4 regions of the Catellatospora sp. NPDC049133 genome follow, and region 3 is predicted to be linked to each of the others. Evidence: riboswitches for the same ligand, from Rfam matches in the RefSeq annotation. Region 3 holds a riboswitch; each other region holds the start of a gene.
The links. Region 3 has a riboswitch for cobalamin ahead of cobN (cobaltochelatase subunit CobN). Riboswitches for the same ligand answer to the same signal wherever they lie in the genome.

Region 1 (7,056 bases), on a different contig from region 3:
TGAGCGCGCGGAGACGTATGCCTCATCCGGCCGGGAGTTTGACATCAAGTGCGGTTGAGGTTTTAGCGTCGCGGCTGTGGATCACACAGCTGCCCCGCAACCGGTGGGCATCCGGTTCCGGGAGGCGTTCGGCCGCTACCCGACCGGGGTCGCCGTCATCTGCGCGGCGGGGCCGCAAGGCCCGGTCGGGCTGACCGCCTCCAGCGTCGCTTCGGTGTCGCTCACGCCCCCGGCGCTGTCCTTCTCCGTGATGGGCACCCGGTCGGCACGGCACCTGCTGCAGGCCGAAAGCCTGGTCGTCCACCTGCTGGGGCCGGCGCACGTGGCGGTGGCCCGGGACTTCTCCCGCGCGGGCGGGCCCCGTTTCACCGCCGAACAGGGGTGGAGCACGCTGCCGACCGGGGAGCCGTTCCTGCCCGGCGCGCTGGCCGCGCTTCGCGTCAGGCCGCTGCGGCAGGTCCCGGTCGGCGACGCGACCGTCGTCGTCGCCGGTGTCCTCGACGTCTTCCACGGACCCGACGACGGGCAGCTGATCTACCACGCCAGGAGGTTCCACACCTCACCACTGTCACCGGAGGCAACCTGATGCGACTGTCCCACCTGCTGCGCCCGCGCCTGGTCGCCGGCGCCCACTGCGACCTGCCCTGCGGCGTGTACGACCCGGCCCAGGCCCGGATCGAGGCCGAGTCGATCAAGGCCATCTGCGAGAAGTACCAGGCCAACACGGACCCGGAGTTCCGCACCCGGGCTCTGATCATCAAGGAGCAGCGGTCCGAGCTGGTCAAGCACCACCTGTGGGTGCTGTGGACCGACTACTTCAAGGCCCCGCACTTCGAGAAGTACCCGAACCTGAACCAGCTGTTCAACGAGGCCACCAAGCTGTCCGGCGCCGCCGGCACCAAGGGTCAGGCCGACCCGGCCGTGGCCGAGCAACTGCTGGGCAAGATCGAGGAGATCTCCAAGATCTTCTGGGAGACCAAGCAGGCCTGAGCGGCGACGGGGCACCCCGCGACCGCCCGAGCGAGGTGCCCCCTGCCGGAACTCAGCTCCGCCTACGATGCAGCGATGGTCCCGACGCCGTCCACACATGCCGTCAGCCAGTACGCGACGACGACCGGCAACCTCACCGCTCGGATCGCGCTGCATGCCTACGGCACGAACCCGCAGAGTTGGTTCTCCTGGCTCGGCGAACGGCTCCCGCTGGTCGGCGACGTGCTCGAAGTCGGCGCCGGCACCGGCGAACTGTGGACCCACGTCGACCACGTCGCGAGAGGGGCCCGGCTGACGCTGACGGACTTCTCCGCCGCCATGTGCGAGCAGCTGCGCACCGTCCCAAAGGCGCACGTGCAGCAGTGCGACGCGACGCACCTGCCGTTCGGCGATGCGACCTTCGACACCGTGATCGCCAACCACATGCTGTACCACCTGGACGACCCGGCTGCCGCGCTGCGCGAGTTCGCCCGGGTGCTGCGTCCGGGCGGTCGGCTCGCGGTCGCCGTGAACGGCCGCGACCACCTCGAAGAACTCAACGCCGTCGGACCCGCGATCGGTCGTCCCGATCTCACCCTGCACGCCACCCAGAACGACTTCACCGCCGAGACCGGTCCCGGCTACATGGCGCGCCTCTTCGCCGACGTCTCGGTCCAGCGCTACCACGGCGACCTCGAAGTCCCCAACCCCGACCCGGTCCTCACCTATCTCGCCAGCCTGTCGTCCGAACCGCTCACGCCGGAGCAGTTCGCCGCGGCCCGTAACCACGTCCAGGCCCGGATCGATGCCGGCGGCAGCTTCCGCGTACGCAAGCACACCGTGCTCATCACAGCCTCAGCAGGGACGACGCAATCCGCCGACCATGTCTAGGCTGCGGCGGTGACTGGTGCCGCGGAAGAGACTCCGGTCCCGGCCGACGCCTCGGCGCACCGGAACTCCGCCCTTCAGGTGATGCCGGAGGTCGATCCGTTGTGGCCGCGGCCGGGCGACCCTCTCGGCACGACGTCACACCCATGCCCAGGCGGGACCCAGGGTGGGCAACCGTGCTGCGGATCGGGGCCGTCGTGCTGGTGCTGCTGGTCGGCGGCACGTGGCAGGTGGTGGCTCGGTTCTACGAGCTGGCACCCGGCGGTCTCGTCCTCGACGGTCCGCGGCCGGCAGATCGTCGGACCGGAAGCAGTGAGATGGACATGAGTTATGCCTTGGGCCCCGACCTCCGATACCCGGTGCGATTCTCGATGCGTAACCCGAGTGCGCTGCCGGTCACGGTGGAGGGCATCGACGACGGCTCGGATGTCATCACCATCGAGGACGCGCGGATCGAGACCGCCGGCGGCGATCTCCGCCCCTTCCCGGCCGCGATCGGCCCCGGAGCCGAGTTCGTCGTGGTGTTCACGCTGCGGATTCGGACACCTGACGACGAGCCCTGCCGTAAACGCCTGCTCGGGGGAATGGAGCTGCGCTTCTCCGTGCTGGGCGTCTCCCGGCTGCAGCAGTCGAGTCACGACGTGAGCTTCCTGACGCCCGGTCCCGAGTGCGATGACCTCATCCTGTGACCGCCACGCTCAGCGCGGTGTCCACCGGTCCGTGTGGACGGCTTCGTCCAGCGGCCGACGGCGGCGCCAGCCGTGCCGTTCGAGGTCGGGCACGGCTTCGAGATGGGTGACCGGGCCGAGGCAGAGCCAGGCGACCGGGCGGATCCCGGCCGGGATGGCGAGCAGATCCCGCAGGAACTCCTCGCGGTAGAACGACACCCACCCGACGCCCAGCTGCTCCGCCGTGGCCGCCAGCCACAGGTTCTGGATGGCCAGGCAGACCGAGTACAGTCCGGCGTCGGCGATCGCGTGCCGTCCCAGCACCGCGGGAGCCCCGCGGTCGGCGTCATAGGTCACGACGACCGACAGCGTCGACTCCAGCACCCCGTCGATCTTGATCCGGGCGAACCGCTCGGCGGCCTCGGCGTCCAGCGTGGCGGCGAACACCTCACGTTCCCGGTGTACGTGCTGATGAAACGCCTCCCGCACCCGCCGGTCACGCACCACGATGAAGTCCCATGGCTGGGTCAGGCCCACGCTGGGCGCGGCATGCGCCGCATCCAGGACCCGGGCCAGCACCTCGGCCGGGATCGCCGCCCCCGTGAACTGTCCACGCACGTCCCGGCGACGGTGGATGACGTCGTACAACTCGCTGTCCATGGGCAGGCTCCCGCTGCGTTCGGGCTCCGGGCAGGCCGGGGCCGTGGGCGCGAGGCCGGTCTTCGGACTCCCAGATCGACGCCCTCCGCCCGCCTTCCCAGCCGGTCAGGCCAGTGGCTGCGCGTACAGCGCGTGGGCGGCAGCTCCCTGGTCACCGCGGCGGGCCCGTGCCGGATTCTCACCGGCTTCCCGATTCTCCCCGCCCAGCGGCGAGGCACCTCGCAACAGTTCGTGCCACCGGACACGTTACCGCCGACAACCGAGATACTTGACCGATGTACGGTGACGAAACGCTGGTGGGCGGCCGGATGACCGTCGGCATCGTGCGTCGCGGCGGCCACGTCCACCGGCCGATGGGCTCGTGGTCCCCGGCGGTCCACGAGTTTCTCGGCCATCTGGAGTCGGTCGGATTCGCCGGCTCGCCGCGGTTGGTGGGTGTCGAGGACGGTCGCGAGGTTCTGACGTACCTGTCCGGGGACGTCGCGGTGGATCCGCAGTGGCAGCCCGGCCGTGGTGCCCGGCTGCCGGCGTACGCCCGCACGGACCGGGCCCTGACCGAAGCGGCGAAGCTGATCAGGCGGCTGCACCACGCGGCAGCCGGGTTCCGCCCGACGCTCACCGGCTACCGCTTCCATCCCTGTGCGCCCCGCCCGGGGCAGATCGTCTCCCACGGTGACCTCGGCCCGTGGAACACCGTCTACCGGGCGGGAATCCCGGTGGCGTTCATCGACTGGGACGCCGCGCAGCCGGTCGATCCGCTCGACGACCTGGCAGCGGCCGCGTGGAGTTTCGTGCCGCTGTGCCCACCCGGGCAGCTACGCGAAGCGGGCTTCGATCCCCTGCCCGACCTGCCGAGGCGGCTTCGCCAGTTCGCCGACGCGTACGGGCTCGCCGACCGGCAGGCGTTGCTGCCGGCCCTGCAACGGGCCAAACTGCACGAGGTCGAGCGCGTCAAGTACGCGCCGCTCGAACCGGCCGAAGCGGCCGCCTCCCTGGAGTACTACGCCGGTCAGCTGCGGTGGCTCCACGACGTCTCCGCCGACCTGGAATCCCGCCTGTAGAGCCGCGCCTTGCGGCGGCGCCGACCGCGAGCGGAGCATCGCTGATGCCCGGCGACCCTTTGCGGTCGCGGCCGGTTCCGCGGTCCGCGCCTCATCGGACAGGCGTGGCGAGAACGGCGCCAGGCGAGGTCACCGGTCGGCGCGAGGTGTCATGGTGCCCGGGTGCCCCGCGCCGACGTGGCCACGGCGATGACCACCGTCGCGAGCAGCGCGACGAGGACCGACGGCACGGTCGCCAGGCAGGCCAACCGCCAGCTCAGGGAGCGAGTGGCGAACCAGCCGAGCAGCGCTCCGACCGCGAGCGCGCCGAACAGGGCGAGTCCGAGGCCCAGTCGCACCTGGGCCCGCCGCTCGCCTGCCTCGCCCGTCAGTCCGGCCCCCGTGCCGAGCGCCGCTCCCTGTCCTAGGCCTGCCGGCAGCACGGCGACCGTCAGCATGGCCGCGGAACCCGCCAGCGCCGCGGCCACGACGCCGAGCAGCATCAGCACGAGCGCCGATCCGGTCACTGCCGCGGGTGCTCGCCGCCCGAGCAGGTACCCGCCCGCGAATCCCGAAGCCACGGCGGCCAGCTGTGCGACGAGGACGATCGCGAGCCCGGTCGCTGGCAGGCCGAGGGCGTACCGGACGGAGCCGAGCAGCGGACCGATGAGGACCGCCAGCTGGCAGGCCGCGACCATCGCACCGAGTCCGGCGCCGATGAGCAACCACCATGGACGGCCGACGGGCTGCGCCGGCGGCGGCGGCGTCACGGATGGCGTCGGCTGGTGGATCTGTTCGCTCATCGCGCCATGTTAGACACTTTTCACAGTTGTCGTGCCCGTGGCGTTTCCCCCGGTTTGGTCCGCTCGGACGGCCGGGCCGTCTGGTGGGCGGCACCTCCGGCGACCCTTCCACCGGCGACCTCGTTACGATCACGTGATTGTCCGAACTGGAGGAACTGCCGATGGCGCGGCGCGACAACCCATCTGGGTGCGGGTGTCTGATGCTGTTCCTGGTGGGGCCGTTGCTGGCGAGTCTGGCCGTCTCCCTGCCCGGCACCGTCCTGGCCTCGCCCGCGATCGTGGCGTTCCTGCTGGTCCGAGACCCTGCGCAGATCGCCGCGTACCCGTCGTGGTGGGCGGGTGTGGCGCTGTCCCCGATCGTGGCGTACCTGGTGGTCCGGTTCGCCGGGCGTGGCCGGGTGTACCCGCGGCACCGCGTCCACCTGGTCCGCGCGGGCGTCCTGTCGGCGCTGTCCGCGGGCCTGGCGCTGCTGGCGCTGCTGCTGCACCAGCGGTATCTCGGCGGCACGGTGCCGCCGGTCACGGCCGGCAAGCAGCCGCTGACGCTGGAGACGTCGCTGCCGCTGGTCGGTCCGGTGGCCGCCGGCACGACGGCGCTGGTGTTCTACTTCGTGCTGCGGCTGCTCGACCGCAAGCTGCCGCGCCGGACGCAGGCCGCGCCGCAGCGCCCGACCGTGTGGGCCGACCCGCGACCCCAGGAGATCTGGTGGGGTGAGATCGAGTTCCGGGACGGCGACGGGTCCAAGGACCGGCCGTTCGTCGTGCTGCGTGTGTATCCGGACCACCTGGAGGTCCTGCAGATCACGTCGAAGGACAAGTCCCACCGCGGCGATCACGTTCCGTTCTGGACCGGCAGCGCCGACCCGTACGCCGTCGAGGACGGCTTCCTCGAACTCGTGGTCCGGCGGGTGAGCCGGTTCGACCTGCGACGCCGGGATGTAGCGTACTGCCCGGACGAGATCTGGCACCGGGTGCGCTCGACCCGGGCGGCCGACGCGCCGCGATCCCGGACGGCGTGATCCCGGACGGCCACTCGGCGCGGCTCGACGGCTGCGGAAAGGAGACCGCCGGTGGGACTGCAGGCGCCGCTGTGGCGGGCCGTCACCGTGTTCCGGGTGGCCGCGCTGGTGTACGCCACGATCCTGATGCTGGCCGGGTTCCGCGACTTCACCCGGCCCTGGCTGGGCTGGGCGGTGCTCGCGGCGATGACCGCCTGGACCGCCGTCACCGGCGTGCGCTACCACGATCCCGCCGGTCGCAACCGGGCCTGGCTGGCGGCCGACCTGGTCGTCACCCTGGCCTGCCTGCTCGCGTCCAACCTGGTCGTGTCCGCCGAACGCCTGGCCTCGGGCGGTCCGACGCTGCCGATGGCGTGGGTCGCGGGTGCGGTGCTGGTGTGGGCGCTGCGCGGCGGCCGCCGGGCGGGCGGGATCGCCGCGCTGATCCTCGGCGCGGCCGATCTGTTCCTGCGCGGCGAGATCACCTCCGCGACCGCGAACGGCACGGTGCTGCTGCTGCTCGCGGGCGGGGTCATGGGGTACGTGTCCCGGCTGACCGACGACGCCGAGACCCGGATGCAGCGGGCCGTGGAGCTGGACGCCGCGACCCGCGAGCGCGAGCGGCTGGCCCGCGGCATCCACGACTCCGTGCTGCAGGTGCTCGCCCTGGTGCAGCGGCGCGGCACGGAGCTGGGCGGCGAGGCCGCGGAGCTGGGGCGGCTGGCCGGGGAGCAGGAGGCGGTGCTGCGCTCGCTGGTGGGCGTGCAGGACGAGGCGGCGGCCGCGGGCAGCGCGGACCTGCGCCTGCTGCTGGGACGGTACGGCTCCCCGCGGGTCACCGTCGCCATGCCCGCGACCGCGGTGCTGCTGCCCGCGGCGGTCGCGGCGGAGGTCGCCGCGGCGGCCGGCAGCGCGCTGGACAACGTGGCCGTCCACTGCGGTCCCGAGGCGCGGGCCTGGGTGCTGGTCGAGCAGGAACCGGACGCGGTCACGGTGTCGGTCCGCGACGACGGGCCGGGAATCGCACCGG
Region 2 (7,056 bases), on a different contig from region 3:
CGGCGCGGTCGAGGCCGCCGCCGCCAATGGGCTGTCCGATCTGGCCTGGGAGCTGGCGCACGCCATGGTGGCCTGGTGCGACATGGGCGGGCACACCACCGAGTGGGAGCAGACGCACCGGACCGCGCTGGCGGCTTGCCGGGCGCGGGGCAACCTGCTCGGTGAGGCGGTGACCCTGCGCGGGCTGGGACAGTTGCACCTCTACCGCGATCACTACGAGGAGGCGGCGGAGGCGTTCAGCCGGTCGCGGCTGCTGTTCGCCCGGCTCGGCAATCTGTGCGGGCAGGCCGCGGCGCTGGCCGGGCTGGGCACGGGGCACCGGATCCGGGCCGAGCACGACGAGGCGCTGGACTGCTACCGGCAGGCGCTGGAGGCATACCGGCTGCTCGGGCACCGGCACGGCGAGGCGTACTCGCGGGGCGCGCTGGGCATGGTGTGGCTGGCCAAGGGCGAACTCGCCGAGGCGTACCGCTACTTCACCGCGGGGCTGGCCCTGGCCGAGGAGATCGGCGACGAGCACCGGGCCGCGCTGCTGACCCGCCAGCTGGGCCTGCTCCGGTTGCGCAGCGGCGAGCCGGCCCTCGCGCGCGCGGACCTGATCGCGGCGCTGGACCGGTTCGCGGTGCTCGGCGACGCCCACTGCGAGGCCTACTGCCTGACCGATCTGGCGTCGCTGGAAGCGCCCGAGGTGGCCGTACAGCGGCTCACCCAGGCCCTGGAGATCTTCGAGCGGATCGGCGATCGCCGCGCCCAGGCGCAGACCGCGCGCCGACTGGGTGAGCTGCACCGCGGCGACGAGCGGTTCGGCCTGTCCGACGCCTACCTGGCCGAGGCCCGGCGACTGCAGTCCACGGTGGAGAGCACCCGCGCCGTGTCGTCGTGATCGCCGGGGGTGGCGGAGATCCGCCGCCGTTCGGGGCGATGGCGGGACCGCGCCGCGTGCGATGGTGCGCATCGATCGGGATCTCGAAAGGAGGATTCGCATGCGCAGACTTCTCGTCAGGATGGCGCCGACGGCCGCCGTGGCCGCGCTCGCCGTGCTGGGCTTCGCCGGCGCCGCCCAGGCGAACGGCGGTTTCGAGTGGGGCTGATCGCCGCCCCGCCGCACGGACCAGGCGTTCCGCGGCTACCGGCCGCGGAACGTCCGCCGGTACGACGACGGCGAGGTGCGCATGCACCGGCTGAAGTGGTGCCGGAACGTGGCCGGTGAGTCGAAGCCGACCGCGGCGGCGACCTGCTCGACGGGGGAGTCCGAGGTCTCCAGCAGCGGCAGGCTGGCCGCCACGCGCTGGTCGATGAGCCAGCGGATCGGGCTGGTGCCGGTGTGCCGGGCGAAGTGGCGCAGGAAGCTGCGCGGGGACATGCGCGCGTGCGCGGCCAGCAGGTTCACCGTGAGCGGCTCGGTCAGGTGGTCCAGTGCCCAGGCCATTGCGCGGGCCACGCCGTCGTCGTCGATGACGTCGCGCACGGGCAATTCGATGAACTGCGCCTGGCCGCCGTCGCGGTGCGGCGGCAGCACCAGCCGCCGGGCGACCGTGTTGGCGATCTGCGCGCCGTGGTCGCGGCGCACCAGGTGCAGGCACAGATCCAGCCCGGCCGCGCTGCCCGCGCTGGTGATCACCTGGCCGGCGTCGACGTAGAGCACGTCGGGGGTCACCTCGACCAGCGGATGGCGCTCGCGCAGCAGTGGGGCGTACTTCCAGTGCGTGGTGGCCGCCCGGCCGTCCAGCAGGCCCGCCGCGGCCAGCGCGAACGCGCCGGAGCAGATGGAGACCATCCGAGCGCCCCGGTCGGCGGCCGTGCGCAGGGCCTCGACCAGCGCGGGGGAGACCTCGCCGCGGACGTCGGCAACCCCCGGAACGATCACGGTGTCGGCGGCGGCCAGCACGGCCAGGCCGTGCCGGGCGGTGATCGAGAAGCCGCCGACGGCCGGCATCGGCTCCGGCGTCTCGGCGCAGACGTCGAGGTCGTACCAGGCGACGTCGAGCTCGGGGCGGGGCAGGCCGAACACCTCCACCACGCAGCCCAGCTCGAAGGGCGCCATCCCGGCGTAGGCCAGCACCGCGATCCGGTGCCGGGCGCGGGTCTCCAGTGTCACCGGCGTACCCATGGCGAGATCTTAGCGGACAGCGGCGTTCTCGCCACTTCTGGTGGCCCGGCCGGCTCGACAGGGTGGAACCAGTGACCGACCAGAAGGAGCCGACCATGCCCGCCGTTGTCACCACCTCCGCAGTGCTCAGCACGCCCCCGGCCGCCGCCGGCGTCGCCGCCGCGCACTTCGCCGCCCGCCTGTCGTTCGAGGCCGACGTGTCCGACGTGTCCGCCGACCTGGCGTCCGGCGCACCCGGCTTCGTGCTCGTCGACTCCCGCTCGCTGGAGGCGTGGGAGCAGGGGCACCTGCCCGGCGCGGTGCACCTGCCCACCGCCGAGATCGCGGCACGGGCGGCCGAGGTCGTGCCGGCCGGCAGCGTCGTGGTCACCTACTGCTGGGGGCCTGGCTGCAACGGTGCGACCCGGGCCGCACTGGCCTTCGCCCGTCTGGGCTACCAGGTCAAGGAGATGCTCGGCGGGTACGAGTACTGGGTGCGCGAGGGCTTCGACACGCAGACCTTCCTCGGGCTGCGCAAGAACGACGTGGACCCGCTGACGGCCCCCGCGAGCGGCGCGGCCTGCGCCTGCTGACCGCCCGCATCGACGCCGGTGAGGGCGGGCCATCGACGACACGCCGAGCCTATATGGGGCCGCTGTTGTCTGCGTGCCACTAGATGTAGTGTGAGGGCATCGCTGGTCCACCCCTCCGGCCCCCTCGGGGCCGGGTTTCGGGGTGCGCGCGAGCCGCCGCAGGGCGGTCCGCGCTGAGGGAATCCGGTGCGATTCCGGAGCTGCCCCGCAGCGGTGAGTGGGAACGAAGCCGTCCCGCCCTCCTCCCGCGAAGAGGGGAGCGGACAGCACTGGGCCGGTCCGGCCTGGGAAGCGACGGCGTAGGGGGTCTACGGCAGCATGGTGTCCGCACCGCGCCGCCCGGCCGCGCCCACGAGCCCGAAGACCTGCCGGCGTGCGTGCCGCGGACGGTTCCGCGACGCGCCCGCGACCCACTGTGCCGACTGCGCCGTTGCGCGGCAGGGCCAGGGGCCGCGACACCGGACCGCGCGGGATGGTCCTCGGTGGACGGCGTAGGCCCGGACCAGCCGGGTCGGTGCCGTTCGCGTGCCCTCCCGCGCTTGAACGAGGGGGAGCGCACACTTTGACCAGCACCACCTTCCGCAACACCGCCGACTCCGGCACCGCCGACGCCGCGCCGCTCACCGCGTCGCTCGCGACACTGCTCGCCGAGGCGGCGCAAGGGCTGCCCGATGTGGACCACACGGCCGTGCTGACCCCGGTAGCGGCCGGCGTCTGGCCCGGCGCGACCGAGGCCGATCTGCGCTTGCGGGCCGTCGAGACGGCCGCCGCCCTGGTGGCCCAGGAGCCGTCGTACAGCCGGCTCGCGGCGCGGCTGCTCACCGTGCACATCACCGCGGAGGCGGCCACCCAGGGCGTCACCGACTTCCCTAGTTCCGTGCGCGCCGCGCACGCGGCCGGGCTGCTCGCCGACGACCTGGCCGCGTTCGTCGCGACCCACGCGGACGAGCTGGGGGAACTCGTGGACCCGGCCGCCGACGACCGCTTCGAGTACTTCGGGCTGCGCACCGTCTACGACCGCTACCTGCTGCGGCACCCGGTGACCCGCAAGGTGCTGGAGACACCCCAGCAGTTCCTGCTCCGGGTCGCCTGCGGCCTGATGGGCGAGGTCGGCGACGCGGGCAGTGCCGGGCGGCGGCTGCCGGGCAGTGTCACCGAGGTCGGGCGGCTGTACGCCATCCTCAGCCGGCTGGCGTACCTGCCCAGCTCGCCGACGCTGTTCAACGCCGGCGCCCGCCGACCGCAGCTGAGCAGCTGCTTCCTGCTCGACTCGCCGCGCGACGAGCTGGAGTCGATCTACGAGCGCTACGGCCAGATCGCGCGGCTGTCCAAGTACGCCGGGGGCATCGGGGTGGCGTGGAGCCGGATCCGGTCCCGGGGCTCGCTGATCCGCGGCACGAACGGGCTGTCCAACGGCATCGTGCCGTGGCTGCGCACGCTGGACTCCAGCGTCGCCGCCGTCAACCAGGGCGGCCGGCGCAAGGGCGCGGCCTGCGTCTACCTGGAGACCTGGCACGCCGACCTGGACGAATTCCTGCAGCTGCGCGACTCGACCGGCGAGGAGAGCCGGCGCACCCACAACCTGCACCTGGCCAACTGGGTGCCGGACGAGTTCATGCGCCGGGTCGAGGCCGACGCGAGCTGGTCGCTGTTCGATCCGAAGGACGTGCCGGAGCTGGTCGACCTGTGGGGCGAGGAGTTCGACACGGCCTACCGGGCCGCCGAGTCCGCCGGGCGCGCGGTGCGCACGGTCCAGGCCCGGGAGCTGTACGGCCGCATGATGCGCACCCTGGCGCAGACCGGCAACGGCTGGATGACGTTCAAGGACGCCGCCAACCGCGCCTGCAACCAGACCGCGGTCGCCGGCAACACGGTGCACCTGTCCAACCTGTGCACCGAGATCCTGGAGGTGACCAGCGACGGCGAGACGGCGGTGTGCAACCTCGGCTCGATCAACCTGGCCGCGCACCTCGGCGACGACGGCGTCGACTGGGACACGCTGCGCGACACGGTGCGCACCGCCGTACGCGTGCTCGACCGCACCATCGACCTGTCCTACTACCCGACGGGCGAGGCGGCCGGGGCCAACAACCGGTGGCGGCCGATCGGCCTGGGCGTGATGGGCCTGGCCGACGTCTTCTTCACGTTACGCCTGGACTTCGACTCGCCCGAGGCGCTGGCGCTGTCCACCCGCATCGCCGAGGAGATCGCGCTCGCGGCGTACGACACCAGTGCCGACCTGGCCGCCGAGCTGGGCACGCACCCGTCGTACGCGGACACCCGCGCCGCCCGCGGCGTCCTGCACCCCGACCACTACCCGGACGCGACCCGCACCCGCCCCTGGGCCTGGGACGAGCTGGCCGCCAAGGTCGCCCGCACCGGCCTGCGCAACTCGCTGCTCATCGCGATCGCGCCCACGGCCACCATCGCCTCGATCGCCGGCTGCGCCGAGTGCATCGAGCCGCCGGTCGCCAACGTCTTCAAGCGCGAGACCCTGTCCGGCGAGTTCCTCCAGGTCAACCGCTACCTCGTCGACGAACTCAAGGCCCGCGGCCTGTGGACCGCCGCCCTGCGCGAACACATCCTCGCCGCCGAAGGCTCCATCGCCGCGATCCCCGAGATCCCCGCCGAACTGCGCACCCGCTTCCGCACCGCCTGGGAGCTCCCCCAACGCGCCCTCATCGACCTGGCCGCCGCCCGCACCCCCTTCATCGACCAGTCTCAGTCCCTCAACCTCTTCATGGCCTCCCCCGACATCGGCAAACTCTCCTCCATGTACGCCTACGCCTGGCGAAAAGGCCTCAAAACCACCTACTACCTCCGCTCCCGCCCCGCCACCACCATCACCCCCACCACCGTAAGGAAGGGCACCTTCCCATCGGTTTCCGTGGAGGAAGGGCACCTTCTTAACGCTGCGGTGGGCGCAGGCAGCGCCGATGCGGCGCTGCCGGAGGCGGTGCGGGTCGGCGGCTCCGCGGTGGCCGGCGGCGTGCCCGGACTTCCGGCGCAGCCGCTGCGGACCGCGGCGAGCCTGATCAACCTGAACCTGGAGAACCCGGAGATCTGCGAGGCCTGCCAGTGACCACCGACGCCAAGAAGATGCTGCTCGACCCGGGCCTCGACCTGACCCTGCGGCCGATGCGCTACCCGGACTTCTACGAGCGCTACCGCGCCGCCATCCGCAACACCTGGACGGTCGAGGAGGTGGACCTCGGCAACGACCTGCCCGACCTGGCCACGCTCAGCGACGGCGAGCGGCACCTGGTCAACCGCCTCGTCGCGTTCTTCGCGACCGGCGACACCATCGTCGCCAACAACCTCGTGCTCAACCTGTACCGGCACATCAACGCGCCCGAGGCCCGGCTCTACCTGAGCCGCCAGCTGTTCGAGGAGGCGGTGCACGTCCAGTTCTACCTGACCCTGCTGGACACGTACCTGCCCGACGACGAGGAGCGGGCGCAGGCGTTCGCCGCCGTGGAGAACATCCCGTCGATCGCCCGCAAGGCACGGTTCTGCTTCGAGTGGATCGATTCGGTCTTCGACCTGCCCGAGCTGGTCACCGCCGACGACCGGCGGCGCTTCCTGCTCAACCTGATCTGCTTCGCGGCCTGCATCGAGGGCCTGTTCTTCTACGGCGCCTTCGCGTACGTCTACTGGCTGCGCTCGCGCGGCCTGCTGGACGGGCTGGCCGCGGGCACCAACTGGGTGTTCCGCGACGAGTCCATGCACATGGACTTCGCGTTCGCGGTCGTCGACACGGTCCGCGCCGAGGAGCCGGAGCTGTTCGACGACGAGCTGGGCAAAGCGGTCACCCGGATGCTGGAGGACGCCGTCGACGCCGAGCTGGCCTTCGCCGAGGACCTGTGCGGCGCGGGGCTGCCCGGCATGACCCTGGCCGACATGCGGGAGTACCTGCAGTACGTCGCCGACCAGCGGTTGGCGAGGCTGGGCATGCCGGCGCGGTTCGGGTCCAGCAACCCGTTCCCGTTCATGGCCCTGCAGGACGTGCAGGAGCTGGCCAACTTCTTCGAGCGCCGGGTCACCGCCTATCAGGTGGCGGTCCCCGGCACGGTCAGCCTCGACGAGGACTTCTGAGCCTCAATTCCCGGCCAAAATGGCCGAACTGAGCCTCAATTTCCGGCCAGAATGGCCGAAAACCGCTTCTCGGCGAGGTCGAACTGGGCGAAGATGTGCGCCTTGACCTCGCCGAGAAGCGGCGTGTCCGGCCGGGCCACCAGCTCCCGCAGCAGCGGGACCAGGGGCTGGTACTTGGTCGCGGCGCGCAGCACCTTCGGGCCGATGGTGTGGATGACGCCGACCCCGTTGTCGGTGAAGTCGGAGACCTTGATGATCCGCGCCCACGGGTCCACGTCC
Region 3 (7,056 bases):
CAGGGCGTGGCGAGTGACCAGAGGATGATGGCGGCGATCCAGACCGCCGGGTCGCCGACGATCGCGCCCCAGGTCGCGCCACCGGCGAGCACCCCGAACAGCACCGCGAACATGCCCGAGGCGAGCAGCAGCGGCTTGGGGGTGACCGCCGGGTAGCTCTCGCGGTGCTCACCGAGGTTGCGCATCGAGGCCGCGACGGTGACGTCCGGGGCGAGCCCGAGCGCGGATTCCACCAGCAAAGTCATGTCAGCCCACCCGCATCCACGCCGCCGCGGCCTCGATCTGCGCCTGATCCTTCTTGTTCTCCCGCGAGCCCGCCACCAGGAATCCACCCGCGGCCAGCACGAACAACCCGCCGAACCCGCCCAGGACGACGAGCAGGACCGGACGGCGCGCCTCCTGCTCGGCCTTGACCTCGTCGTACGTGTGATAGGTCTTGCGGCCGTCCTCGGCCACCTCTAGGCACACGTCACCCGGCCGCATCGCCTTGCCGTCGCAGCTCACCCCGCCACCGGAGCTGAACGCGGCGACGACGAAGAAGACCACGCCGATCACGGCCAGCACGGACGCGCCGATGACGACACCGGTCTTGGGCTTTACCATGGCTCTCCTCCCCCGAATCAGGCGATCTTCTTGAAGATGGTCTGCATCATGAGCAGGAACGTCATCGCGTTGGGGATCTGGCCGATCGCCGTCTGCGGGGACACCCGCTTGCCCTGCTCGTCGACGAGGCCCACCAGGCCGAACTCGACCTTGACGCCGCCGAGCTGCGACCACGGCACGAGCTTGCCCTTGCGGGTGGCCACGCCGTCGTCGGTCACCGTGAAGTCGCCGAAGCCCACCGGGTTGCCCTGGTCGAAGTAGGCCATCGCCCGGGGCAGCTGGGTCTGCGCCACCGCCTGCTGGAGCAGGGGGCCGAAGCGCGCCATGTCGGTGGCGAAGTTGCGCATGCTGACCTGCCGGCCGTCGTGGAACGTGATCCGGTAGTGGTAGGCGGTCTGGCGGATGCCGCCGCTGGTGTTCTCGGCGACCGACGCGTACAGCGCCTGCACCTCGTCCCAGCGGTAGACCTCGATGCCCTTGCGGCGCACCCGCACCCAGCCCTGGTCGAACACGTGCACCTGGAGCCGCCGCGCCTTGGCCGACACGAGCGGGCTGCGCAGCAGCACCACCAGGAAGCCGAGCGCGTTGACCACCGCGAGCACGATGAACGGCATCGCCATGGCCAGCGGGCCGTCCTCGTACAGCGTCGGCGAGCCGTTGGCGGCCAGCACCATGATCACGGACAGCGCCACCCACAGCAGCAGGAGCACGCCCAGGCCGATCAGCGGCATCTTCGGCGTCTGCGCCGGATAGCTCACCCCGGGGTTGCCCAGCCCGCGCGACGCCGCCGCCACGGCCACGTCTGCGGGCACGGTCACAGTGCCCGGCTTGGCGTTCACCGACATGGGTCAGACCGCCCTCGTCCACGCCTCGGCGGCGGCCGACTCCTCGTGCTGCCGCCTGCGGTTGCGGGCGCCGAACACGAGCGTGCCGGCCGCGCCGAGCAGGAACACCGCGCCGATGCCACCGAAGAGCAGGCCCTGGCGCTGCTGGCCCTCCTGCACCTCCTGGTAGGTGAGCCAGCGGGTGCCGGAGTCGGTGGACTCGATGCACTTGTCCGCAGGACCCATGGTGTCCGGGCCGCACTTGACGCTGGTGGACAGCCAGACCGCGAGGCCGATGCCCAGGAGCCCGATGACCCCGAACACCACGGCGTTCGCGATCGGATTCGAGCCGGATTTGGCCACGACGATCACTCCCCGTTGCAGAACATGAGGGCGTCACCATAACGACCTCAAGATCTGCGGAGAATCGCCCGATCGCCCGAACGCCGCGCCACCGCCGGATCAGCCCTCCAGGCTGCCCTCCGCCTCCAGATAGGCCTGGAGCAGCGCGTCCAGCGTGGCCGGATCGGGCTCGGCCCACAGGCCCCGGTCGGCGGCCTCGATGAGGCGTTCGCTGATGCCGCGCAGCGCCCACGGATTGGACCGCTCCAGGAACTCGCGGACCTCCGGGTCGAAGACGTACGCCGCCGCCAGCTTCTCGTACATCCAGTCGTCGACGACCCCGGCCGTGGCGTCGTAGCCGAACAGGTAGTCCACGGTCGCGGCCAGCTCGAACGCGCCCTTGTAGCCGTGCCGGCGCATCGCGGCGATCCAGCGCGGGTTGACCACCCGGGCCCGGAACACGCGCTTGGTCTCCTCGCCCAGGGTGCGCGTCTTCACGCTGTCGGGCAGGTGCGAGTCGCCGATGACCGCGGTCGGCGAAGCCCCGGTCAGCGAGCGCACCATCGCGATCATGCCGCCGTGGTACTGGAAGTAGTCGTCGGAGTCGACGATGTCGTGCTCACGGGTGTCCACGTTCTTCGCGGCGACGCTGACCCGGCGGTAGACCCGTTCCAGGTCCTCGCGGGCGGCCCTGCCGTCCAGGTCGCGGCCGTACGCGTAGCCGCCCCAGACCGCGTACACCTCGGCCAGGTCCTTGTCGTCGCGCCAGTTCCGGGCGTCGATGAGCGGGAGCAGGCCGGCCCCGTACGCCCCCGGCTTGGAACCGAAGATGCGGGTGGTGGCCCGCCGCCGGTCGCCGTGCTCGGCCTCGTCGGCGCGGGCGTGCGCGCGCACGAAGTTGTCCTCGTCGGCCTCGTCCAGCTCGGCCACCGCCCGCACCGCGTCGTCGATCAGCGCGACCGCGTGCGGGAACGCGTCCCGGAAGAAGCCGGAGATGCGCACCGTCACGTCCACTCGCGGCCGGCCCAGCTCGGCCGGCGGCACCACCGCGAACCCGGTCACCCGCCGCGACGCGTCGTCCCAGGTCGGGCGGCAACCCAGCAGGGCCAGCACCTCGGCGATGTCGTCGCCCTGGGTGCGCATCGCCGACGTGCCCCACACCGTCAGCCCGACCGTGCGCGGCCACTCGCCGGTGTCCTGCCGGTGCCGGGCCAGCAGCGAGTCCGCCAGTGCCACCCCGACGTCCCACGCGTTGCGCGACGGGATCGCCTTCGGGTCGACGGAGTAGAAGTTGCGCCCGGTCGGCAGCACGTTGACCAGGCCACGGGTCGGCGAGCCGGACGGCCCCGCCGCGACGTAGCGCCCGTCGAGCGCCTTCAGCACCGCGGTCACCTCGTCCACGGTCGCGTCCAGCCGCGGCACCACCTCGGTCGCGGCGAAGTGCAGCACCGCCTCCACGGCGTCGTCCGGGCCGCCCAGCACCTCGGCGACGACCGCCGGGACCTTCGACGGCTCCCAGCCCAGCGTCTCGTTGCCGATCACCAGCCGCCGGGCCACGCCCTCGATCAGGTCGACGGCGTCCGCGCCGGTGCGGGCCGGGCCGTCGGCGACGTCGGTCAGGTCCGCGGGCACGGCCGCCACGGCACCCGGCTCGGCCAGCAGGGCACGCTCGTCCAGCCCGTACCGGCGGCACAGTGCCGCCCGCAGTCCCGGCAGCGCCCCACGCACGCCGCCCCACACCTGGTTGGCGCGCAGCACCGCGAGCACCAGGTTGATCCGCGCCTCGCCTTCCGGCGCGCCGCCGAGGACGTGCAGGCCGTCGCGGATCTGCGAGTCCTTGACCTCGCACAGGTAGCCGTCGACGTGCAGGATGAAGTCGTCGAAGTCGTCCTCGCCCGGCATGTCGGCCTGGTGCAGGTCGTGGTGGAGCTGGGCGGCCTGGATCAGGGTCCAGATCTGGGCGCGCACCGCGGGCAGTTTCGTCGGGTCGAGGGCCTGCACGGTGGCGTACTCGTCGAGCATCTGCTCCAGTTTCGCCATCTCGCCGTACGTCTCCGCGCGGGCCATCGGCGGCACCAGGTGGTCCACGATCACCGCGTGCCCGCGCCGCTTGGCCTGGGTGCCCTCGCCCGGGTCGTTGACGATGAACGGGTACACCAGCGGAATGTCACCGAGCACCGCGTCCGGCGCGCACTCGCGGGACAGGCCCAGCCCCTTGCCCGGCAGCCACTCCAGGGTGCCGTGCTTGCCCAGGTGCACCACCGCGTCCGCGCCGAACTCCTGGTCCAGCCACCGGTACGCGGCCAGGTAGTGGTGGCTCGGCGCGAGGTCCGGGTCGTGGTAGATGGCGACCGGGTTCTCCCCGAAGCCGCGCGGGGGTTGGATCATCAGCAGCACGTTGCCGAAGCGCAGCGCCGCCAGCACGATCTCGCCCCGGTCCACGTACAGCTCGCCCGGCGGCTCGCCCCACGCGGCGACGATGCCGTCGCGCAGGCTCGCGGGCAGCGTGGCGAACCATCGGGTGTAATCGTTCAGCGGGACCCGGGCCGGGGCCGCCGCGAGCTGCTCCTCGGTCAGCCACTCCACGTCGTGCCCACCCGCCGCGATCAGCGCATGGATCAGCGCGTCCCCGTCCTCCGGGCTGTGACATGGCGCCAGAGGCGCGCCGTCGCCCAGGTCGTACCCCGCCTCGCGCAGCGCCCGCAGCAGCACCACCGCGCTGGCCGGGGTGTCCAGACCGACCGCGTTGCCGACCCGCGAGTGCCGCGTCGGGTAGCTGGACAGCACGATCGCAAGCTTCTTGTGCTCGTTCGGCACGTGCCGCAGCCTCGCCTGGCGCACCGCGATGCCCGCGACCCGGGCCGCCCGCTCCGGGTCGGCGGCGTACACGCCGATGCCGTCCGGGCCCGGCTCCTTGAACGAGAACGGCACCGTGATCAGGCGGCCGTCGAACTCCGGGATCGCCACCTGCATCGCCGCGTCCATCGGGCTCAGCGCCGCGTCCGAGTCCTGCCACACCGCCCGCGACGAGGTCAGGCACAGCGCCTGCAGCACCGGCACGTCCAGCTCGGACAGCGCCGCCACCGACCATGCCTCGTCGTCCCCGCCGCCGCTCGCGTCCGCCGGGGTGGTGCCGCCCGCCGCCAGCACCGTCACGATCAGCGCGTCGCAGCCCCGCAGCAGGTCAAGCAGCCCGTCCGACACCCCGCGCAGCGAACCGCAGTACACCGGCAGCGCGTTCGCGCCCGCGTCGTGCAGCGCCCCGGCGAGGGTGTCCACGAACGCCGTGTTCCCGGCCAGCTCGTGCGCGCGGTAGTAGACGATCCCGACGGTCGGCCGCCCGGCCTCGTGCGCCGGGCCGGGGCGCACGCCGAACTCCGGCGTGGCCCGCGGCGCCTCGAAGCCCTCGCCGGTCATCAGCAGCGTGTCCGACAGGAACCGGTGCAGCTCGCGCAGGTTGTCCGCACCGCCCTCGACCAGGTACGCCAGCGCCTCCCCGGCCACCCCGGCGGGCACGGTCGACTCGGCCTGCAGCGCGGCGTCGGGCAGCGCCTCCCCGCCCAGCACCACCACCGGCAGCCCGCCGGCGAGCACCGCGTCGAGCCCATCCGGCCAGGTGCGGCGGCCGCCGAGCAGGCGCACCACCGCGAAGCCGACGCCCCGCAGCAACTCGGGGACGTCACCGGCGTCGAGCCGGGCCGGGTTGCCGATGCGCCAGGGCGCACCCGACGCCCGGGCGGCGAGCAGCTCGGTGTCCGCAGTGGACAGCAGCAGACCTTGGACAGCCGTCATGGCCGCGTACCTCCTGTCGGGGTCCGCGCCCCGGTAGCAGAGTCGATGCGGCGGCCGGAGTCTCCTGACTCCCGGATCGACGCCCGGCCCCGGGCCTTCCCTTGCGGTGGCCTCGGATCTCTCCGACGGGGTGGGGACGGGCTCCCCGGTCACAGTGGCGGGACCGTCTCGGCTCTTCCCCGAGTTCCTCCCTGCCGCCGAGAGCGATCCTAGCGGCAGATAATGGAGCATGGCCTATCAGTGGCTCGCCGGGCTGACCATGGTGGTGCACTTCGCGTTCCTCGCGTACGTCGTCGCGGGCGGTTTCCTGGCCTGGTGGCGGCCGTGGCTGATCTGGCCGCACCTGATCGCCGCCGGCTGGGGTTTCGCCACGGTCGTCCTCGGCCTCGACTGCCCCCTGACCTACGTCGAGGACTGGGCCCGCCGCGAAGCCGGTGAGCAGGGCCTGTCCCGCGGCTTCATCGACACGTACCTGACCGGCGTGGTCTACCCCGAACGGTTCACCGTGCCGCTGCAGGTGCTGGCCGGGCTGGTAGTGCTGACCTCCTGGATCGGCTTCGCCCTCCGCCGCAGGCGCGGCCGGCACGGGTCCGCCACCTCGGCCGACGTGCCATAGAGTGCCGGGATGATCGAACAGCTCGCCTCTGGCGGTCGCCACCAAAGCCATCTGTTGATCGATCAACTTCGTGGATTTTTGTCGTACACCGGTTCTAAAATGGAGCCATGCGGGAGGCATTGGCGCAGGCGGGGCGATCGGTCGCCGCTTGCGTCGACTCGCCTGTGTGGCCCCTGACCGACGTCGAGCTGATCACCTCGCTCGACTCGGTACGAGCGTTGCGGGAACGCCTGGCGGCGGTGGAACTGTCGCTGGTCCGCGAACTCGACGCCCGTGCGGTCCCCGTCGCCCACGGTGCCTCCAGCACCGCGGTCTGGCTGCGTGAACACTGGCGCATCGGCATACGCACGGCCAAGCAGACCGTGGAACTCGCCCGCGCGCTGGACCGCCTCCCCACCACCGCCGACGCCCTCGCCGCCGGAACCGTCAACACCGAGCAGGCCGCTGTCATCGCTCAGGCTATCGCCGCGCTTCCCTCCGAGGTGGGCCTGGAGACCGCAGCGAAGGCCGAGACCGCGCTGATCGGATTCGCGGCCCAGTTCGAACCGTCCGTGCTCCGCCGCTTCGGCGAGCGCATTCTCACCCACGTCGCCCCCGACACCGCTGAGGGGCACGAACGCGAGACACTGGCCGCGCAGGAGGAACGCGCTTACGCCACCCGCACGCTGACCCTTGTCGCCGACCGCAGCGGGCGGGTGCGCCTGACCGGCTGGCTCGACACCGAAGCCGCCGCCGTGGTCACCGCCGCCCTCGACCCCCTCTCCCGCCCTGGTGCTGTCGACCACACCCGCGCCCACGTCACCCTCGGCGGTGCCATCGCGAGCGACAGCGACCCCGTCGAAGGCTCAAACGCCGCCGGGCACCGCGCGCCTGAAAGCG
Region 4 (7,056 bases), on a different contig from region 3:
GGCGATCAGGGTGCGCGCGGCCAGGTCGGCCAGGGCCAGGAAGGCCGCGCCGAACAGCAGCGACAGCGGCAGGATCGACCGGTACGAACCACCGGCCAGCAGTCGCACCACGTGCGGCACGATGATGCCGACGAAGCCGATCAGCCCCGACACGGCGACCGCGGCGGCGGTGCCCAGCGAGGCCGCGGCCAGCAGGATCAGCCGGGAGCGCTGCGGGTGCAGGCCCAGGCTCGCCGCCTCGGTGTCGCCGACGCCGAGCACGTCCAGCTCCCGGCGCAGGGCCAGCACCACGACCGTGGTGACCAGCGCGTACGGCAGCAGCAGCGTCACCTCGTGCCAGCCGTTGGTGGCCAGCCGCCCGAGCAGCCAGGAGTACACCTCGCGGATGGTGTCCACGTTGCGCTGCAGCAGGTAGGTCTGGATCGCGGCGAGGAAGCTCGACACGGCGACACCGGCCAGGATCAGCGTCGCCGACGAGCGGTCCCGTCCGCCTGCCACCCCGAGCAGGTAGGTGACCACGACCGCGATGCCCGCCCCGGCGAACGCGGCCAGCGGCAGCACCGCCCCGGCCCGGAAGGCGATCGCCATGGTCGCGCCCAGCCCGGCGCCCGCAGCGACACCGAGCAGGTACGGGTCGGCCAGCGGGTTGCGGAAGACGCCCTGATAGCAACCGCCGGCCAGGGACAGCATCGCGCCGACCAGCAGGCCCAGCACCACCCGGGGGAGCCGGAGCTCGGTGATGATGGCAATCTCGCGCTCGTTCAGCCCCGACGGCAGGTCCACGCCGGGGATCAGGTTGAGCAGCTCCGCCGCGACCGAGCCGGGCGGCAGCGTCACCGGGCCCAGGGCGACCCCGGCGACGAGCGCGACCAGCACGGCTCCGATCCCGGCGGCGAGCCACCCGGGACGCAGCCGTGCCGGTCGCAGAGTCGTCACGTCAGGCCGGGACCTTGTTCGCGGCGTCGACGATCGCGCGGATCAGGTCGACGACGCGGGGACCCCAGCGCGAGGCGATGTCGTCGTCCAGCGCGATGACCTGGCCCTTGCTGACCGAGGTCATGCCCGCCCAGCCCGCACGGGCCTTGACGGTGTCCAGGTTCTGCTGGCAGCACTTGGTGTCGGCCAGGAAGATCAGGTCAGGGTTCGACTTGACCAGCGACTCCGCGGTGAGCTGCGGGTAGCCGCTGCCCTTGGTGTCGGCGGCGTCGGCCACGTTCTTCAGGCCGGCCAGCTCGAACAGCGAGCCGATGAACGTCTTCGAGGTCACCGAGTAAAGCGTCGGGTCCAGCTCGTAGTAGTAGGACAGCGGGGTCGCGCGCTTGGGCAGGTCCTTGACCAGCTTGGCGATGTCGTCCTTCATCCGCTGGCTGAGCGCGGCCGCCTCGGCCTTGTGCCCGGTCAGCTCACCCAGCTCGGCGAGCTGCTTGTACGTGTCGTCCAGCGTCACGGCGGCCGGGGCCACGTAAACCGGGATCTTGAGGGTGGTCAGCTGGGCGACCACGTTGTTGGCGTCGGTGCTGAGCACGACCAGGTCGGGGCTCTTGGCGGCGACGGCCTCGGCGTTGGGCTGGAAGCCCGACAGCTCCGTCTTCGGCGCGTTCGCCGGGAAGTTCGAGTTGTCGTCGACGGCGACGACCTGGCCGCCGGCGCCGATCGCGAAGAGCATCTCGGTCGTGGTGGGCGACAGCGAAATGATCTTCACCGGTTGCGCGGGCAGCGTCACCGAGCCGACGGTCACCGGGTACGCCGCGGCGGCGCTCGACGGGGTAGGGGTCGCCGGGTCGTTGGTGGCGCAGGCCCCGAGCGCGGCGACGAGGCCGGCGGCGGCCAGCGCGCCGAGCGCGCGGCGGGACAGGAAACGGGTACGCACTGATCCTCCTATCGGTCGAGGCAGGTCCTTCGCCGACAGGGCCCGATCAGGTGGGGCAGCCCGGTCCGCGAGACGCCCTTCCTCGAGAGCGTGGTTCGCGACTGCCGCAGGCGACCTGGCTCGCCCACCGAGGTGGGATCACAGTTGCGGGACAGCGCCGGGTTCACACCGGCTTCGCTGCGGGACAGTCAGGCGACACGCTAATACACACCCGTGCCGATGCTCACGACGCGGAGTGGAGGATGTGCGCAGGCTCATCACGCCTGGGTCTTGTGGACCTCTTCGGCCTCGGCGGCGGGCACGTCCTCGGTGGGCTCGGTCTCGCCGGCCAGGGCCGCGCGCAGCCGGTCCTTCTCGGCCTTGCGGCGGTCCACCGCGCCCTCGACCTGGGCGGCCACGTCGTCACGCAGGTTGCGCAGCAGGAAATAGCTCGCCGCCGCCGACACCAGGATGGCGATCATCAGCTTGAGCAGCGTGCTCAGGTTCGGCACGAACCACAGCGCGGCGAAGACGGCCAGGAAGAGCATCAGCCTGGCGAGCGTGTACTTGACAGCAGGACTCACCGGTCCAGGGTAGCCGCCGAACCTGCCCGGCCTCGGTCAGCCCCGCGCGAGGGGCCGGTCAGCCCCGTTCGGCGACCACCAGGCCGAGGTGCCACAGCACCGCGTACACCACCGTGGTGACCAGCGCGCCCAGCCCGCCGGAGACCAGCGGCGGCAATCCCGACGCCACGCCTACCGCGAGCACGCCCAGCACGACGGCCACCAGTCCGGCGGCCGGGGCCACGGCGAGCCGCCCGCGGTGGCCCGCGGCCGCCTTGAACTGCTCCACGAAGATGATCGCCGGGAAGATCACCGCGAGCCAGCCGGTGAGGTCACCGAACTCGCCCATGCCGAGCAGGGCGAACAGACCGTCGAAGGCGATCATGCCGAGCACGCTGATGGCGAACCCGGCCAGCGCGTACGCCACCAGGTCGGTGAGCGAGACGATGCGCCCGGACGCGTCCCGCCGCGGGCCCTTGCGCTGCTCCTCGGCCGGGCTCTGCGGATCGGCCACCCGTCAGGCCCAGACCTGCTGCGGCTCGCTGCGCCGCTCGGCCATGCTGACCGGCGCGCCGTACTCCTTGACGACCTGGTAGCGGGTGTCCCGCTCGACCGGGCTGAAGCCCGCGTCCCAGATCAGGTGGAGCAGGTCGTCGCGGTGCATCGTGTTCGGCGTGCCGTACGAGTCCGCGTCGTGCGTGATCTTGTACTCGACGACCGAGCCGTCCAGGTCGTCGACGCCGAAGTTCAGCGACAGCTGCGCCAGCGACAGGCCGTGCATGACCCAGAAGCACTTGATGTGGTCGAAGTTGTCCAGCATCAGCCGGGACACCGCGAACGTCTTGAGCGACTCGGCCGGGCTCGCCATCGTGGTGCGCGCCTGGATCCGGTTGCGGATCTTGCCGTCCGCGCTGTCGTGGAAGTCGTGCTGGTAGCGCAGCGGGATGAAGACGGTGAAGCCGCCGGTCTCGTCCTGCAGCTCGCGCAGGCGCAGCACGTGGTCGACGCGGTGCCGCGGCTCCTCGATGTGGCCGTAGAGCATCGTCGAGGGGGTGCGCAGGCCCTTGCTGTGCGCCAGGCGGTGGATGCGCGACCAGTCCTCCCAGTGGCAGGCGTGGTCGACGATGTGCTGGCGGACCTCCCAGTCGAAGATCTCGGCGCCACCGCCGGTCAGCGACTCCAGGCCCGCCTCCATCAGCTCGTCGAGGATCGCGTCGGCGGTCAGGCCGGAGATCTTCTCGAACCACTGCACCTCGGTCGCGGTGAACGCCTTCAGCTTGACGTTCGGCAGGGCCTGCTTGAGTTCCTTGAGCACGCGCGGGTAGTAGCGCCACGGCAGCGTCGGGTGCAGACCGTTGACGATGTGCAGCTCGGTGAGCTGCTCGTCCTTCATCTCCAGCGCCTTGGCGACGGCCTGCTCCACCCGCATGGTGTAGGCGTCCTTCTCCCCGGGCTTGCGCTGGAAGGAGCAGTAAGCGCAGCTGGCCGAGCAGACGTTCGTCAGGTTCAGGTGCCGGTTGACGTTGAACATCACCCGGTCGCCGTTCTTCTCCGTCCGGACGTGGTGCGCGAGCCGCCCCAGCCAGGCCAGATCGTCACTCGCGTAGAGAGCCTCGCCGTCTTCGCGGCTGAGCCGCTCCCCGGCGTAGACCTTCTGCTCCAGCTCCCGCTTCAAACCCACGTCCATGGCAGTGAGCCTACGACGTGCCGCCGACGTGCCTGCTGCTGCCCTTGACAGCTGCTGTTCAGCTTGACGCCACCGGGACAGAAGGGTCGACAGCGATCCTGATTTCCGGTAGGAACCTTGTGGGACCAACGGGGAGGACGGGGCCAACGATGTCCAAGCGTCGAAGCGGGCAGGCTCGACGGCAGAGCCAGGTCGCGGTGGGCTCGGCTGTTCTCAGCGCGCTCATCGCCGGTGGCATCGCCATGCCCGCGTCCGCCGACCCGCCGATCGGCTCGAAGATCACCTCGATCCCGGACGCCGGCCTGCGCCCCCAGCCCGACGGGCTGCCGACGCTGCCGTTCGGCTCGCTGAGCATGCCCCGCACCCAGCCGCTGACCGCCCACGCCGCGCTGCTGGCGCAGTACAGCGCCGCCGAGCTGGAGCTGTCCGTGCTCGGCGCCCGCCGCAGCGAGCTCTACCAGGCCTACAGCAACTCGGTCGTGGCCAAGGCGATGGCCGACTACGCCTGGCGGGCCACCGCCGACGCGCTGCGGGTGGCCAAGGAGGCCGCCGAGGCCGCAGCCGTCGCCGAATACCAGGCCGCCGTGAAGGCCCCGCCGCGGCTGGGCGACTCGCTCGGCGAGCTGGGTCAGCTGATCCCGCGCACCGAGTCCACGCCGGAGACCGAGGCCGTGCTCAACGACCTCGCCACCGCGCAGCAGGCCGAACGCCAGGCCTACACCGTGCTCACCACGGCCATCACCGCCGAGCAGCAGGCCTCCACGGCGTATTCGGCCGTGGAGAAGGAGTTCAAGCGCAAAGAGGTCGCGTTCCTGGAGCTGAAGCGGCGGCTCGCCGAGCTCCAGTCCGAAGCGGACCGGCTGCGCGAGATCCAGGAGCAGAACCTCGGCAACTACAGCCCCGGCAAGAGCAACGCCGGGCTGGTCGCCGCAGCCAAGGCGCAGAAAGCCGTCCTGTTCGCGCTCAGCCAGCGCGGCAAGCCCTACCGCTGGGGCGACGAGGGTCCGAACACCTACGACTGCTCGGGCCTGATGCTGGCGTCGTACAAGGCCGCCGGGATCACCCTCAACCGGGTCGCCAAGGACCAGTACTACGGCACCCGCCACAAGACCGTGAGCAAGTACGCACTGCTCCCCGGTGACCTGGTCTTCTTCGCCACCGACCCGAACGACTGGCGCACCATCCACCACGTCGGCATGTACCTCGGCGACGGCTGGATGGTCCACTCGCCGCGCACCGGCGACGTGGTGCGGCGCGCGTCGGTCAGCCTCAGCAGCATCGACTTCGCGACCCGGGTTGTCGACGCGGTGCCGGCCCCGAACCAGCCGAACCCGACGCACGGCACCACGCCGTCGCCGACGAAGACCACCTCGCCGAGCCCGACGACCGGCACCTCGCCGTCCAGCTCGCCGAGCGCTCCGGCCAGCCCTTCGCCGTCGCCGAAGCCGCCGGCCGAGTCGCCGTCCCCGCAGCCGCCGGCGGAGAGCCCGAAACCGGCCGAGTCGACGTCGCCGAGCCCCGACCCGGTGCCCGCTGCGTGACACGCGTCACCCCGCTTCATTGGCCTTGCGGGGTGACGCCCACTACACCGTCGTGTTATTCGGGCGGCGGTGGCCGCAAAGCCCGGTACACTCATCGGGTTGTTCTGGGCGCGCTCGGCGCGCTTTTGAGCGTTCCTGCGGGTGACTTGCAGCGGCACGAGGCCGCGCGGCGCGGGGATGCGCCACCCGAGAGGTTTCGCTTTGACTATGCACGACCCTGCCCTGTTCCCGTCCGTCTTCGAGATCAACATTGATACCGAGGGCAAGGCCGCGGCCGCGAAGGCCGCCGCCCAGACGGCCGCCGCAGCGGCGACCACCACCACCGACACCGTCACGGACGTCGTCGAGGCCGCGGACACCGCCGCCGACGAGGCCGTCACGGAGCACCTCCCGAGCTTCGCCGAGCTCGGCCTGCCGCGCGCCATGGTGCGCGAGCTGACCCGGGCCGGCATCACCCAGCCCTTCGAGATCCAGGCCGCCACCCTGCCGGACGCGCTGGCCGGACGCGACGTGCTCGGCCGTGGCCAGACCGGCTCCGGCAAGACCCTCGCTTTCGGACTGCCGCTGCTGGCGCGCATCGCCGAGGGCAAGCCGGCCCGCCCGCACCACCCCAAGGCCCTGATCCTGGTGCCCACGCGCGAGCTGGCCATGCAGGTCGCGGACGCGCTGCGCCCGCTGGCCAAGGCGATGGAGCTGTACACCGGCACCGCGGTCGGCGGCGTGCCGTACGACCGGCAGATCCTGGGCCTGCAGCGCGGGCTCGACGTGATGATCGCCACCCCGGGCCGCCTCGGCGACCTGATCCAGCGCGGCGCCTGCGCGCTGGACGACATCGAGGTCACCGTCCTGGACGAGGCCGACCAGATGGCCGACATGGGCTTCCTGCCCGACGTCACCGAGCTGATGGCCAAGACCCCGGCCGGCGGCCAGCGCCTGCTGTTCTCGGCCACTCTCGACGGTGACGTGGACACGCTGGTCAAGCGGTTCCTGAACAACCCGGTGACGCACTCGACCGCCCCCGCGGAGGCGTCGGTGTCCACCATGGACCACATGATGCTGCTGATCCCGCCGCAGGAGAAGTTCAAGGTCACCGCGGCGATCGCGAACCGTCCGGGTCGGACGATCATGTTCGCGCGCACCCAGATGGGCGTGGACCGCCTGGTCGAGCAGCTGCGCGAGGTCGGCGTCCGGGCCGGCGGCCTGCACGGCGGCAAGACCCAGAGCGTGCGTACGCGCACCCTGGCGCAGTTCAAGGAGGGCCGGATGAGCGTCCTCGTCGCCACCGACGTCGCCGCCCGCGGCATCCACGTCGACGGCGTCTCGCTCGTCGTGCACATCGACCCGCCGAAGGACCCCAAGGACTACCTGCACCGGGCCGGCCGCACCGCCCGAGCCGGCGAGTCGGGCGCGGTGGCC

Region 1: it holds a riboswitch for cobalamin, as region 3 does, so the genes downstream of both, bluB (5,6-dimethylbenzimidazole synthase) here and cobN (cobaltochelatase subunit CobN) in region 3, are expected to answer to the same signal.
Region 2: it holds a riboswitch for cobalamin, as region 3 does, so the genes downstream of both, AB0B35_RS29885 (ribonucleoside-diphosphate reductase subunit alpha) here and cobN (cobaltochelatase subunit CobN) in region 3, are expected to answer to the same signal.
Region 4: it holds a riboswitch for cobalamin, as region 3 does, so the genes downstream of both, AB0B35_RS11870 (ABC transporter substrate-binding protein) here and cobN (cobaltochelatase subunit CobN) in region 3, are expected to answer to the same signal.

Annotation. Positions count from the first base shown of each region.
Region 1 is NZ_JBEZDT010000021.1:79,543-86,598, forward strand. Features, by position in the region: gene AB0B35_RS23675 (flavin reductase family protein) at 77-586, shown strand; gene sodN (superoxide dismutase, Ni) at 586-990, shown strand; gene AB0B35_RS23685 (class I SAM-dependent methyltransferase) at 1,066-1,860, shown strand; gene AB0B35_RS23690 (hypothetical protein) at 2,034-2,546, shown strand; gene bluB (5,6-dimethylbenzimidazole synthase) at 2,556-3,185, opposite strand; cobalamin riboswitch at 3,221-3,422, opposite strand; gene AB0B35_RS23700 (phosphotransferase) at 3,461-4,246, shown strand; gene AB0B35_RS23705 (hypothetical protein) at 4,396-5,028, opposite strand; gene AB0B35_RS23710 (hypothetical protein) at 5,166-6,047, shown strand; gene AB0B35_RS23715 (DUF5931 domain-containing protein) at 6,099-7,056, shown strand, end outside.
Region 2 is NZ_JBEZDT010000030.1:85,345-92,400, reverse strand. Features, by position in the region: gene AB0B35_RS29900 (BTAD domain-containing putative transcriptional regulator) at 1-883, shown strand, start outside; gene ftrA (transcriptional regulator FtrA) at 1,127-2,110, opposite strand; gene AB0B35_RS29890 (rhodanese-like domain-containing protein) at 2,206-2,682, shown strand; cobalamin riboswitch at 2,859-3,049, shown strand; gene AB0B35_RS29885 (ribonucleoside-diphosphate reductase subunit alpha) at 3,347-5,764, shown strand; gene AB0B35_RS29880 (ribonucleotide-diphosphate reductase subunit beta) at 5,782-6,777, shown strand; gene AB0B35_RS29875 (HD domain-containing protein) at 6,813-7,056, opposite strand, start outside.
Region 3 is NZ_JBEZDT010000002.1:42,904-49,959, forward strand. Features, by position in the region: gene AB0B35_RS02475 (DUF6585 family protein) at 1-245, opposite strand, end outside; gene AB0B35_RS02480 (hypothetical protein) at 247-603, opposite strand; gene AB0B35_RS02485 (DUF6585 family protein) at 621-1,421, opposite strand; gene AB0B35_RS02490 (hypothetical protein) at 1,452-1,790, opposite strand; gene cobN (cobaltochelatase subunit CobN) at 1,890-5,561, opposite strand; cobalamin riboswitch at 5,600-5,789, opposite strand; gene AB0B35_RS02500 (DUF2784 domain-containing protein) at 5,791-6,177, shown strand; gene AB0B35_RS02505 (DUF222 domain-containing protein) at 6,285-7,056, shown strand, end outside.
Region 4 is NZ_JBEZDT010000008.1:246,681-253,736, forward strand. Features, by position in the region: gene AB0B35_RS11865 (iron ABC transporter permease) at 1-936, opposite strand, end outside; gene AB0B35_RS11870 (ABC transporter substrate-binding protein) at 938-1,855, opposite strand; cobalamin riboswitch at 1,958-2,088, opposite strand; gene AB0B35_RS11875 (DUF4229 domain-containing protein) at 2,128-2,433, opposite strand; gene AB0B35_RS11880 (hypothetical protein) at 2,492-2,926, opposite strand; gene mqnE (aminofutalosine synthase MqnE) at 2,930-4,099, opposite strand; gene AB0B35_RS11890 (C40 family peptidase) at 4,249-5,640, shown strand; gene AB0B35_RS11895 (DEAD/DEAH box helicase) at 6,064-7,056, shown strand, end outside.